4 regions of the Desulfotomaculum defluvii genome follow, and region 4 is predicted to be linked to each of the others. Evidence: riboswitches for the same ligand, from Rfam matches in the RefSeq annotation. Region 4 holds a riboswitch; each other region holds the start of a gene.

Region 1 (3,507 bases), on a different contig from region 4:
AGGCAGACTTAATAGAAAACGTCAAACATGGCAAGCTAGTGCTGTACACCCTGAAAGCCAGTGGTTTACAACAAATTTACCCGCTGGTGGATCAGCATTTAGGTGAGTTACTGCAAACTACCACCGTTGAAGTCAAACCCTCGGCCCTACGAGAGACTCCTAATTATTGTGAGCTGATGGGCTTAAAAAAATCTGTCTGTGAAAAAGATGAATAAGGAGAATTTCTCCATATGGCTGCCTTTGCAGCGATCATTGGTCCCCTGATTGAGGTTCCGGTGGGGATCGCTCAGGTGGTGCGGTAAAATAACAGTCTCTTTAAAAATATCAACCCCGGAAAAGAACTTTACTCTGTTCTCTACTGGGGTTTCATTTCGTTTGCCCTGGCAATCATTAAAACTTAACTAGCCAAGCTATCTTCTAAAAGTTTAGCCAGCCTGGGAGCCAGCATTGGCTGAATCCTGTTGACCTGCATGGTTCTGTCTAGCATCTGTCGGACTTGCCTATGGTGTCAACCCTTGGCAAATGATATTGACAAATCTTCATTTTAAGCTTAATATTCATATATAATTATATTTGCATATATCAATTGGGTTCAGAAAGGAGACGGCTACCAATTCGTTAACCCAAGTCTTTAGAACTTGCTGATTAAACAAGGCTTAGGAATTGCTTTAGGCAGTAAAGCTTTTATTTGTCGGCTCAAAGAAAAGTTAAGGGGATGATTTCATGTTTATATTTGACTGGTTAAATAGTCATCTGCTAAAGATGGAGTGGCTCTCCAACCTAGTCAAGACCTTAGTGGAACAGGTATTTGGATTAAGCATTCAAGGACGTTTGGGCGGCAGTATTCATTTTTTCATCTATGATGTGATCAAAATATTTATCCTTCTATCTGTACTTATTTTTGCAATTTCCTATATCCAAAGTTTCTTTCCACCCGAAAGGACCCGTAAAATACTAGGAAGATTCAATGGGATTACAGCCAATACGCTGGCCGCTTTATTAGGCACTGTTACCCCCTTTTGTTCCTGCTCTTCCATTCCGCTTTTTATCGGCTTTACCAGTGCCGGGCTTCCGATTGGCGTGACTTTCTCCTTTTTAATTTCTTCCCCGCTGGTGGACTTGGCATCTGTCCTGTTGCTCGCCAGCATCTTTAATTGGAAGATTGCCATTGCCTACGTGGTCGTTGGACTGATACTTGCTGTAGTAGGGGGCACCGTTATCAGTAAAGCCAAGATGGAGGAATATGTTGAATCCTTTGTTTTCGGCAATCAAATAGCTGAGGTTGAGGAAGAGGAATTAACAACTCGTGCCAGATTGGAATTTTCAAAAAGCCAAGTGAAAGACATTGTTAAAAGAGTATGGCTCTATATTCTAATTGGGGTGGGGATTGGAGCCGCCATCCATAACTGGATACCGGATCATATCATCAGTGCGGTACTAGGACAGGATAAATGGTATTCCGTGCTCTTGGCAACAATAGTAGGTGTGCCAATGTACGCCGATATCTTTGGTACACTGCCCATTGCCGAAGCCCTCGTTTTGAAAGGAGTTGGAATAGGAACCGCTTTATCATTCATGATGGCAGTAACCGCCTTATCCCTTCCTTCGATGATTCTGCTTAAAAAGGTAGTCAAAACAAAGCTTCTAGCCGTATTTTTTGGGGTTGTAACCATTGGCATCCTCATCATCGGCTATACCTTTAACGCCTTTGGCCATCTGCTAGTATAATACACTCAAAACTGAAATAACCACGACTGGGAAGTCGTGGTTATTTTTATGTTAAACAATCTATGTTCTCCAATTTATTGGAACTCTCCAATATTCCTCCTGGTAAACTCCATTCCCAAACAGGACCATAGCCCTGCATAAATATGACTTATTTCCTGTTAACTCTATAACATAGGACTGATATATATATACTTAGAGTCCCAAAAGTTTTTATAATCTGAAAAAGGCAAACTTAGTGAAAGCTAAGGACGCAAAGCCACGGGTCTAAGGTATTAGTTGCTAAGATAGCCGGGTTGCCAGGAAAAGGAAAAATAGGTTCCTTAAGATTCCCTGGCCTTCCTTTGGGATTTTTTATTTCTAGGGAAGGGGAATAGGGTTATGAGAATAAGCTCAATCCTTTTAATTGATGATGATGATTTTCACAGTCTTTCTATATCAGTAGCTTTATCAAATTGCAATCTTAAAGTGGACATGGCAAGGTCATTGGCTGAAGGGCACAGGATACTTATTGATAAAAAGCCGACTGTAGTTATCTTTGGAGCTGGTATGACTGATAATATCTCACTAAATCAGAGTCTCAAGTATTCAAGTATTTTGAATAGGAAATATCCCGGAATTAAAATAATCTTTATTACTAAAAAAGCCTATAAACAAACGGTTTATAAAGTCTTCAACACCGGGTGCAATTCAATACTTTGTTGGCCTCTAAATTTTTCAAGGCTGCTTAGAGAAGTGGTAGAAGATACCTCGGCAATTCAAAGAGCCTAAATGCTAATAATATATATTTTTTTATCGTTACTTATAATGACGGGGTATAAAGGAAGGTTTTAAACAAACATAAAAACGACACATGTAGAGCATAGCTCGTAAATCTGATTACGGAATATGTTATACGTGTGTTTTTTTATGTTATAGGAAGCATACGCTCAAAGCTTTCATATCTTACTTCAACCAATTGAACAGCCCCATATAAACTATCCGGGGCATCTTAGCAGACTTTTGAAAATCCGACAACTGATTATTATACCTAATACTGGAAGAATTAAATAGGATATGTCCTTTCTTAATCCTGATAATATTGGCATCCTTCTTTTCTACAGCCGTGCGGATGCCGTTTGCTATCACCGCAGACCAACTCCATAGTACAGGGTAGGGCAATTTTTAGATATTCCTTTACGAGTTGGCAGCTTAAAGTTAAAGCCGTCCGTACAAAATTTTTACAACAACATGGGCCAGTTTGATTTGCTATGGTTTCAATAACCCGAGACACAACAATCATGGTAGTGGCAGTTTCCTTATCTTTTGGACAGGCGGCACCCAAAATAACGCTAAAGCAAGCCCCAATAGCAGGAGCTACGCCGCAAATACCAGTTAAGCCACAATAGGCTCCTATAGCCTGTTTTCTTGTTCGGGTCAGAGCTTCGACGATTTGGCTGTCTGTGATTTTAATTTCTTCGTTGTTTTTAATTGCTGCCAAAAGAGCTCCCGCAGCAATCCATGCATGTTCACAACCCAGCATAGGTATGGGGACTGATTTTATCATCATTTCGGCAATTTCCAATGGATTAGTGCCCTGCGACATGAGAGCCAAATTTAAGATTTTTTCATAAGAATCTTTCCCATGACATTCGTCACAGACATAATGGCCATTTGAACAGCAAACATAGCCAATTTCTTTTCGCCCGCAATATATGCAAGAAAACTCTCTACCAGATTCCAGGTAATCAAGTTTATTTCCACAAATCAAGCAGTTTTCTAAAATATTTTCCTGGTGTTGAC
Region 2 (3,507 bases), 280 kb from region 4:
ACCTTTATTTTTTGCTATTACCTCTGCTTATTGTTTAGGTGAAAACCTTATCCTATATTGTTACTCTATTTTCATTGCCTATGCTATTCTTTTTTAACAAACAATAGTAAAGGGATATACTTGCAAAAAAGTAGATATTAATTTAACATGGCTATAGTTTAAAATATCATAACTTTCATAATATAATTGCCATAAAAAATGATTTGGCTGCCAAGTAGAGATGGAGTTAATAGATTAGAATAACTAACAAATGGAATTATAAGATAAGGTTGTTGATTTATGAAGATTACTGTCCTATGTGTTGGGAAGCTTAAAGAGAAATATCTGGTAGAAGGAATTAAAGAATACACTAAGCGTATGACACCCTTCGCCAAGGTTGAGATAATAGAAGTGGCTGATGAACCCTGCCCGGATAATGCCTCCCAGGCCCTTGAAGAAAAAATCCGCCAGAAGGAGGCAGACAAATTATTAAAAAAGTTACGACCAGATACCTTTTTAATTATTTTGGACCTAAAGGGTAAAATGCTGTCCTCCGAAGAAATGGCCAGAAAAATCCAAGACTTAGCTATCTCCGGCAAAAGCGACATAACCTTTATCATCGGAGGCTCCATCGGTCTGGCCCCGACACTTGTCCAACGGGCTAACCTCCTCCTATCCTTATCTAACCTTACCTTTCCCCACCAATTAGTAAGACTGTTGTTAATGGAACAGATCTACCGTTGGTTTAAGATAATACACAATGAACCATACCATAAATAACGGCGAAAAAATCCGGCATCTTTATTTTGGCGGCTTAGAAAATTATTGGTTTGGATTTCAATTTTCCCAGGGGTTTGTTGAATATATGTTCGAAAAATGATAAGCTTACTAAGGTACATTATTCCAAGGATAACTTATCGAAAGATAAGGACGTGAAACCATGGGTGTAAAACCGTGAGGGTTATGATCGCCGGGTTACCAAATAAGAAAAGGATACTATCTAAAAGGTAATCTAAGGTAGTATCCTTTTTAGTATTAAAAACTATAAGTTGAGTGTTAAGCTTTTATTCTTCTAGATGCTCTAAAAATAATTATCTGGATTTTTGTTTAACATTTTTTAAATATTATGATAAAATTTTGACTTGCTCTATTAGAATTGCACTAACTAGTTATCAACTGTATTTCCAGTTACCTATGTGTTTATCACTACCTAAGTACTACATTAACTCCAATTAGAATTATTATAATAAGTCCTGAGATTATGAACTAGATCTGGGGAGGATGTACATGGTAGACAAGCATAAGGCTGACCCAGTGCCTCTTTTTAAATGGATATGGAGATCATTCCTAAGGACTGCTTTGATTCCCTTACTTATGGTTGAACTTGTTTTTGTAGGAATTTATTTTTACTCAAGTGTCTGGAGTAAACAAGAGAATATCATAGTAATCAGAGAAACTGCGAGGAATGAACTGAAAGATATTTCTCAACAACAAGCAGATATCATTGAGCAGCAGATGATCAGGGTTCAACACCTAACAGAATTCTATCAAAGACAAACCGCCATAGCTTTAGCAAAACCTGCTAGTTTAAGCAAAGAAGATGCCAAGAGGCTGGCCTATGATAAATCTGGAGCCTATTATACCACTAGGGATAAAACTTCCGGTGGGGTTGCAGTTTACTATTCTGGATATGTTACGGTGGGGGAACTAGAGAGGCAAAAGGTTGCTAAACTATTAACATTAGAGCCATTAATGAAGGATATCCTGCACACAGAAAAATTAGTTGATTCTTTATACTTTAACTCCTTTGACTCATTAAACGTTATCTACCCCTATTTTGAAGTACTCAAGCAATATCCCCCTAAAATGAATATACCAACCTATAACTTTTATTATCAGGCAGACCTTCAAAATAACCCAGATAAAAAGATTAAATGGACAGAGGTCTATCTAGACCCAGCGGGACACGGTTGGATGACCTCTTGTATAGCTCCGGTATACAAAGGGAACTATTTGGAGGGTGTTGTCGGCATAGACATAACGGTAGATACTATTATTAACCGTATTTTAACCCTACAAATCCCTTGGCAGGGTTATGGTATACTCCTGAGCCAAGAAGGTAAAATTCTTGCTTTACCTAAACAGGGAGAAGAGGATTTTAACCTTAAAGAACTAACGAACCATCATTATACTGAGACTGTCAAGAGAGATATGACAAAATCTGAGACCTTCCGCTTAAGTCAACACCCAGAGCTCAATAAATTTAGTGATGAAGTTAATAGTAAAGCAACTGGACTAACAAACGTGAAACTTAGGGGTAAACAATACCTGGTTTCATGGTCCACCGTTCCCGAAACCAATTGGAAACTTTTAATCCTTGCTCCTGAGCAAAAAATTTATGCTCCGGCCAATCAACTGAGTGCAGACCTAAATAAGGTTGGTACCATGATGATAGGTGGGCTAGTGTTGTTCTATATGGTTTTCTTTTTCTTTCTTTATAAGAAATCTCGCCAAATGAGTAAGTACATTTCTCAACCTTTACTTGATCTGAATAACGTGGTGCATAGGATTGGGGCTGGAGAATATCAACAGCTAATTAGAGAGTACCCTGTAATAGAACTCAATGAAACTGCATTGGGACTTATGAATATGGGAAACCAACTGGCCAAAGCGACCAATCAGTTAGTAGAACGGGAATCGGAGCTAAGATATCACAAAGAAAATCTTGAACAGTTAGTAGAAGAACGCACAAATAATCTCAAAAATATGAATAAGGAATTGATCAACGAGATTAACATACGACAAATGGTCGAATATGCTTTGCGAGAAAGTGAAGCTCGCTATCGTCGACTGGCGGAAAATTCACCAGATGTTATTTTCCGGATAACGTTAAATCTATCTCCCCAGTTTGAATATATTAGCCCGGCAGTAAATGACATAGCTGGCTATCATCCGAGTGCTTTCTATGGTTCTGGCTATAGGCTTTTAGAAAAACATATTGACCCGGATGACCTTGTTACTGCTAGAAGATTTTTACCTGGCAAGGACTGTATAGAAAATACCCTTCGCTGGTTGCACCCTGATGGGAGAACACGGTGGTTGGAATATAAGTATGTAAGGGTTTATGATGACAATGATCAGTGCATAGCTCTTGAGGGGGTTGTACGTGATATAACAGACAGAAAAAAAGCCGAGCAAAGGCTTAAATATTTAAGTCAGCACGACTCACTGACTGGACTCTACAACAGAGCCTATTTCGAACAAGAACTACTTAAATTAAAGGATTATTGCCACTTGCCGATCAGTATTATTGTCGGTGATGTCAACGGGTTAAAGTTAATTAACGATAGTTTTGGTCATCAGTATGGAGATAACCTTCTCAAAGAGGCTGCCAAGATTATTAAAATGTCTGTGGAAAAAAATGATGTAGTTGCGAGAATTGGTGGAGATGAGTTTTCTGTGTTGCTAGTTGATTACGATAAAGAAAATGCAGAAAAGGTGATAGGGAAAATTAATCAAAATCTCAAT
Region 3 (3,507 bases), 140 kb from region 4:
GGTGGTACCGTAATTACCGAAGAAGTTGGTCTGAAACTGGATAAAGCCGATCTAGAAATGCTTGGAACTGCCCGTCAAATTCGTGTTAAGAAAGAAGAAACCATCATCGTTGGCGGAGCTGGAGAGCAAGCTCAAATTGAAGGACGTATTGCTCAAATTAAGAAGCAAATCGAAGAAACCACTTCTGAATTTGACCGTGAAAAACTGCAAGAGCGCCTGGCTAAGCTGGCTGGCGGTGTAGCTGTAATTCAGGTTGGTGCTGCAACTGAAGTTGAAATGAAAGAGAAAAAGCTGCGCATCGACGATGCTCTAAACGCTACCCGTGCTGCTGTTGAAGAAGGTATTGTTCCCGGTGGTGGCTCTGCCTTTGTGAATGTTATTTCCTCTTTAGACAGCATTCAGCTGGATGGTGACGCTAAAACTGGTGTAGATATCGTTAAGCGTGCTTTGGAAGAGCCCCTGCGTCAAATTGCTAACAATGCGGGTCTGGAAGGCTCTGTAGTGGTAGAAAAAGTACGTACCACTGGCAAAGGTTTCAATGCTATGTCTGAAGAATATGTTGATATGATTACTGCGGGTATTATCGACCCAGCTAAAGTGACCCGTTCTGCTTTACAGAACGCTGCTTCCATTGCAGCTATGGTTCTGACCACCGAGACTTTGGTAGCTGATAAGCCTGAAAAGGAAGGCGCTAACCCAATGGCCGGAATGGGCGGTATGGGTGGCATGGGCGGCATGATGTAAGAAAAAGCCTGAATCCCGCTCATGCCAAGGGTTTGAGCTGTTCAGGGCCCTTTAGAAACCCTGTGGGGTAACAAAAGGGTAACATTTTCCGTCAAAACACAAATCCATACCTGGTAGAGGTATGGATACTTAGAGGCTTCTCATAAGTTCAACTTTTGGGAGGCCTCTTTTTTCATTGATTTGATTACGTGCATATATACCGTTCTGGTATGATCCCAAGACACCTTAGTATACCATCCTTTGTTGCATGTAATTCAACTAATTTGATTATACCGTAGAGGGAAAATAAAAATAATATTTTTCCAGCAAGTTTTTGTATGGCAAGCAACTAACAGATGCCCCAGGTATTAAACAACTCCTTTACAATACAAGACTAAATTTTTTAGACATAGTTGGAACAATACTTAAAAGAGGTTATAAGAACTCAAAATTAATAATTGGGGACTAGCCCATATCATGACTAAACAATTATATTAGTGAACATAACATCATTTTGGGTAACATAAGTTTATATTTGGCAGGGCAGGTATTTTATCTAAAATAAGGCAAACTAGCATATTATCAGAACTTAATATAGTTTTCTGAAAGACACAAAGGGGGAGTTGTTGAATCTAATGTGCTTGGTACTAACTAGGTATCTTCAAAATTAAAAGCCAAGAGATCTTTCCGACCGCTTGGCTTTGTTTAATAACCATTTAACTAAAAACTAAATTTGTCAATGTCTAAGATTAACCATAACTCTTCACCTTTTTTAACGATACCTTTAATATATTGATTACTTCCAACCTTTAGTTCTACCTGTTGTATTTCATCATCCTGGAAATCCTCTACTTCACATACGTTATCAACTATTAAGCCATACTTACGATTACTGACATCAGAAATAATTATTCTAGTGTCTTCAGTAAATTCACCTTCTGGTAAACCTAAATACCGTCCTAATCTTACCACGGGAATAACCTTTTCTCTTAAACTGATAACCCCTTCAATAACACCAGATGTGCCAGCAATAGGAGTTATTTTTTGAAGCTTAATAATTTCTTGGGAGGACATTATGTCTATTCCGTACTTAATATTACTAATCTCAAATATTACAGCTTTAGTTCTGGCCATTATTGAAACACCATCCTTTTATAATTCATCATTAGATAGTTTACTAAGTTGCTCGGATAGTGCCATTATTTCTTCAACGCTTGCATTTACCTCTTGAACTGCAGCTGCTTGTTGTTCGGTAGTGCTTAAAGTAGAGCTGGAAGATTCCAGTGTTTTATGAACTGACTTTTGTATGTTAGTTGTTAAATCTCGTATTCTTATAACTGTTTGCTTAGATTCATCAGATAGTTTTCTAATCTCTTGGGCTACAACTTCAAAACCTCGACCTGCTTCGCCTGAGCGTGCTGCCTCAATTGCTGCATTCAGACCTAGCATTTTAGTTTCATCGGCTATCTGTTTAATAAAAGCCAGTACTTCATTAATTTGAGCTGAAAGAGACTGTACATTTTCTATTTCTTTATTTAATAGGTGTTGGTTTTGTGAAACCTCTGCTCTGATCTTTTGATTTTTATTACAAAATAAACTTTCATGATCCCTGCTGGTCACTGGCTATGATAAAAATTGAATATGACCTTTAATTTTTACAAAACACCTAAATCTATATTTAGAGCAAGATTAGTTCGTTGTTTTATGCGGAGGTTTGACCCCGATAGATAACTGAATGGAAAAACTTTTGAGAACAGGATTTGGATCTAAAATCAGGATAAAGAGATGTGTGGGGTTGGTAATATCATAAAAAAAACCATCAAATTTGTATTTGAAGGGCAAACCAAGACACAATTACCTTTACACTGTAAAAACACCATATGTATAGGCAACCTGGCAATCATACCTATTAATAGGCTTAGACCCAAGGCTTTGCGTCCCTAACTTTCGTTAAGTTTGCCGTTTCTATATTTTTTGACAAATTATGATAAATAATAAGCTAATAATACATTATTTTACGAGTATTTGCAATTTACGAAAAAGATGTTAATTTTATTAGTTAGGATCTTAGAATTTTAGTCTGTTCCTATTACGTGTGATGTGTGAACAACTGACCAGAAAGAAAATATGATAATCAGTTATAGTTCTCCACTGAAATTAATTCCCATATTATAAAGCATCCTTGTACAGTCCAAGCTATTCTTCAGCAAAGTCCTCAAACAGGGTGTTTTTTCTTCAGCATAGGTCTTACCAATTCATAATACGGAATCAGGGCTGCAAATATTGCATTATTTATAAAAAAATGCAATATTTGCAGCCCTGACTCCATGTACCTTTAAGCATTTAAGAAGCTACAACCTATCTTAGTCTATTTTGCTAAATATTCCTTTCAATATATCTAGATCTTTTACTATAACATGACGCGTGTGATCTTCTAATGCATGTAATTCCTTTAAACGTTTTAGTGCTTGGTTTACAGTAACCCGGTGCATTCCTAAAACACCCCCTATGTCTTCCTGTGTAAGGGGAATCATTGGGGTACCTTTTTTATCTGTAAGATTATGTCCTTGGTGCAGCAGGTAGACTAGTTTGGCCACACGTACGATTGGTTTGTTGAATGTGAAATCTTCTACTTGTGTTGATAAAATATGAACTTTCCTTGATAACATTTGGATAATAGATATGGTAAGATCGGGGTGTTTCGCAATTATTTCTTGTAATACCACTTCTTTAGGGAATACATAGATTTCACAATCAGTAAGGGCAACAAAACTATAGTCACAT
Region 4 (3,507 bases):
CGGCATTTTCAGTGACAATATTTAGGGAAAATTTCTTCATACCATTAATCTGTACACTGCCATCCATCTTAATGAGGGCAGCCAGTTCCGCCAAACGGCAGCATTGTTTATTCCCCACTACCCGCGCCAGTTCATTTTTCGTTACTGCCGAGAAGGACATGTAACCCCTCCACTCCAAAGGATATTATACCACAGTTAAAATGGCACAATATGGCCTGATGCAAATTTTATACCAAAAATATCGTTTTATTAATGGGTTGTTCGACTTTTAAATATTTTGGGTAAAAAACGTCAGCCCCGGAAATGTTTTTTTATAATTAAGTCTTTATTTAGAAATTATTTCCATTTATAATATAGTAGGGAGTGATTAGTTTTGCGAAGAAGTTTTGAACAAATACAAAAAATCATTATTATTTCGGCACTTACCTTAGGCCTTCTAATATCTGTGGGCGGTGTTAGTTATAAGTACTTGTTGGCCAAAGAACCCAATGCCATAACTACCCAAAACATGACTTCAACAGCCGTGTCAGGTAATCTCTACAGTAAACTGCAGCTCAGGCAGCCTATAAATGTAGTGGTTTTTAGCGACCAACAAAGGGTCTCAAAGGAACAGCTTGATCAATTGGCCCAAGAGCTGGCCACAGAACTCGGCTGCAAAGTATTCCTAGCTTCCCCGGTAAGTTGGGACAACTCCGGTTGGAGTACCCTGATGACCTTAAATAATTTTATAGCCAGCGAGCCAGAGGTACCTGATCTGATTTTATTATACCCCAGTACCGGAGACCAGCAAGAAATAAAAGTTAAAGAGTCCCAGAGTATCTATGAAGCTATCCTGCAGACGACTGGTAAAGCTTTTCCCAGGGCTGAAATATTGGTACAGGGCCACAATCTGCCAGGGGCCCTTCAGGAATTGGTTCAACATTATAGCTTGCCTGTGCTAGAAGATGACAGCAGTCTTGCTTTGATAGATCTGTTAAAAAAGAGAGCAGCCTCTGGATTTACCGGAAACAATATTACTAATATAAAACCCCTTTCAGAAATAGAGAAATATTTGTCCTGGCAGCGGATCTACAAAGCTTCCCTTACTCATTTAATGGATAAACCCAATGTCAATGGTAGCTTACCAGTATTGGTTGGTTCTCAAAATGGAGCCTTTGTGGAAAGTATCTTTGCCGGCAATACCATAGGGGTACTGGTGAAGTGTGTGCCCGATGGCGGCATGGCCAGAGTGTATGTGGATAATGAAGGGTACGAAATCATTAACACCTATGCACCTGAGCCTGTAATGAAGTATTTCCTAGTGGCAGATGCCCTAGCTTCGGGTGAGCATCGGGTCAGACTCACTTCCCTTGGTCAAGGTAAATACCCCTCCACCGGAACCAGAATCATTTGGCATGGTTTTGATACAACAGGAAGTAAAGACGCAGCTAAAGGCAAAACCGGGAGCTAGCCCCGGTTTCGCTTTTTCTAAAATAGATTCTTGCATTTTTGAGCAATTTCAATTTGTTTCTCCAGATACTCAATAACAGTGTCCAATTCCCTATTGTCTAAACGTTCAATTTTACGAGATCCCAGAGCAACCTTGATAAAATGCTCTGCCTCGGAGGGCTGATAGCCCTCGTTAACTAATTTCTGTCGTAAGGTTTCTACCTGCTGTAGTCTGGTGCCATGATTACTATTGTCAGAAACAAAAACGCCTCTCAGGGCTTTTAAATAAAATGACACTTGGTAACCTCCCTAAAGCCCCGACCATATATACATTGTTTTCGGCAGCCCGGCCACCCTAGCAAAACCTTAGGTCCGTGGCTTTGCGTCCTACCCTTTCGGGCAGTTTGCCTTTGTCGGAACATATATTATTCAATTCGACATATTTTAATAAATCCTCTTTATTAAAAAAGATTTACCTTATATCTTACTTAGTAATTGTTTTCTACGTTCTTTCTTTTGCTGTTGATAGGTCTGTCGTGCTTGTTCAGGCATGCTACTTTGATAACCGTATTCTTGTAGTTCATTCTCAGCAAAGGCAATGGCTGCATAAACCCGCGCATCACATTGGGCCTCTAGACCCTGGGCCAAATTTAGGTATTTATCAGCCAGTGCACTTTTTGAACCTTTTCTTTGGCCAGAAACAATTTGATGATATTCTCCTTTGGCAGAGGCAATTAACCCTTCTAATTTACCATTGTACTCACCCTGCAAAGAAACTAGTTTCTTTTTTAGTCGGTTTTCAATATCTGCTTTGCTTGGAGCAGCGTCAGATGCTTGGGCAGTACTCTTATTTCCAGGAGAAGCACCCGCCTGTCCTGAACCCGCCTCCATAACTCCAACCCTTTCCAATTGTTCTTCCTGTTCCTTTAACTCTTGCACTTCTGGTAAGGCTGCAAATTCCTCTTTGGTCAGTAACTCAGTTTTTTGTTCTTCTCCGGTTTTAGTATCTAACTCCGAAGTACCATTCAATACAAAACGGTCAAAATATATATAACCTGCAGCTACAATTAAAGTCAAGCAAACAAGGAGAATCCCTAATTTTTTAATTTCCATCACCTCTAGTCCAATGAATTAACGAAACAAGCGGCTAAGCCTCCCTAGCAAACCCTTATCCTTTCTATGTCTAACCCTTTTTCGCTGCTCTGGATAGGGTTCTATATCAGCCTTATTGATAGCTTCCCCATTAATTAGCTTGGTAGGATTACCAATAACCAACTGGTTGGCACGCTCCTCCCCCACCAGTTCCTTAGCCCTTGCCCAGGCCTCCTTCATTTGAAAAGGCCGCCGTATGGTATCGTGGGCATCAGAGGCTATAAAATCTACCCAGCCCAAACTAAGAAATTCTTGGGTTAGTTCCTGTATAGTACTACCGAACCTCCCAGTTAAACTTCCTGCAGTAATCTGCACTAGGCAGCCCTTTTCTATTAACTCATGTAAGACCCGTGGGTTTTCTGCTATCTCCTTATTTCGTTCTGGATGGGCAATAATGGGCTTAATTCCTTTGAGCATGATTTCAAAGATGACTTGACCTGCATAGGCAGGTACAGAGTTTAAGGGGAGTTCAAGAAGCATGTGTTTTTTAAAATCACAAACAGTTAAGGCACTGCCACTACTTAATCTGGCAGGAACATCTAAGGTAAGATGCACTTCCATGCCCGGTAATATTCTTAAGGGAATTCCTTTGGCATCCAGTATTTCTTGGAACTCCCTCGTTTTAGATAATACTGCTTTTCCTTCATTAAAAAACACCTCAGGAATACAGTGGGGTGTAGCTACAATCTCTGTTATGCCCTCTTTTACTGCCATTTCCGTCATTTGCAAACTTACTTCTAGGGCTTGGGGACCATCGTCTAAGCCAGGCAAAACGTGACAATGAATATCAATCAAACTATTTCCTCCAAAAAGATAGTGTAAAAGATGACCCTGTGGTCCACAGGGTCATCAGTTTGTTATGCTTTTTGTTTAGGTTAGGGGAATAAAAGTCTTACTTAAATTAACCATAAAATCTAAAGTTTCTAT

The links. Region 4 has a riboswitch for cyclic di-GMP ahead of ACYQ03_RS04295 (hypothetical protein). Riboswitches for the same ligand answer to the same signal wherever they lie in the genome.
Region 1: it holds a riboswitch for cyclic di-GMP, as region 4 does, so the genes downstream of both, ACYQ03_RS08985 (response regulator) here and ACYQ03_RS04295 (hypothetical protein) in region 4, are expected to answer to the same signal.
Region 2: it holds a riboswitch for cyclic di-GMP, as region 4 does, so the genes downstream of both, ACYQ03_RS02995 (HD domain-containing phosphohydrolase) here and ACYQ03_RS04295 (hypothetical protein) in region 4, are expected to answer to the same signal.
Region 3: it holds a riboswitch for cyclic di-GMP, as region 4 does, so the genes downstream of both, ACYQ03_RS05030 (methyl-accepting chemotaxis protein) here and ACYQ03_RS04295 (hypothetical protein) in region 4, are expected to answer to the same signal.

The regions. Positions count from the first base shown of each region.
Region 1 is NZ_BAAHYV010000007.1:393,453-396,959, reverse strand. It holds gene ACYQ03_RS08995 (ArsR/SmtB family transcription factor) at 1-215, shown strand, start outside; gene ACYQ03_RS08990 (permease) at 724-1,728, shown strand; cyclic di-GMP riboswitch class I at 1,944-2,029, shown strand; gene ACYQ03_RS08985 (response regulator) at 2,107-2,496, shown strand; gene ACYQ03_RS08980 (DUF5714 domain-containing protein) at 2,792-3,507, opposite strand, start outside.
Region 2 is NZ_BAAHYV010000006.1:51,498-55,004, forward strand. It holds gene rlmH (23S rRNA (pseudouridine(1915)-N(3))-methyltransferase RlmH) at 280-759, shown strand; cyclic di-GMP riboswitch class I at 878-962, shown strand; gene ACYQ03_RS02995 (HD domain-containing phosphohydrolase) at 1,267-3,507, shown strand, end outside.
Region 3 is NZ_BAAHYV010000006.1:477,574-481,080, forward strand. It holds gene groL (chaperonin GroEL) at 1-744, shown strand, start outside; gene ACYQ03_RS05025 (chemotaxis protein CheW) at 1,444-1,857, opposite strand; gene ACYQ03_RS05030 (methyl-accepting chemotaxis protein) at 1,876-2,343, opposite strand; cyclic di-GMP riboswitch class I at 2,608-2,694, opposite strand; gene ACYQ03_RS05035 (Crp/Fnr family transcriptional regulator) at 3,087-3,507, opposite strand, start outside.
Region 4 is NZ_BAAHYV010000006.1:335,199-338,705, reverse strand. It holds gene whiA (DNA-binding protein WhiA) at 1-160, opposite strand, end outside; gene ACYQ03_RS04300 (hypothetical protein) at 374-1,450, shown strand; gene ACYQ03_RS04295 (hypothetical protein) at 1,468-1,725, opposite strand; cyclic di-GMP riboswitch class I at 1,766-1,847, opposite strand; gene ACYQ03_RS04290 (hypothetical protein) at 1,906-2,541, opposite strand; gene ACYQ03_RS04285 (tyrosine-protein phosphatase) at 2,560-3,375, opposite strand; gene ACYQ03_RS04280 (S-layer homology domain-containing protein) at 3,451-3,507, opposite strand, start outside.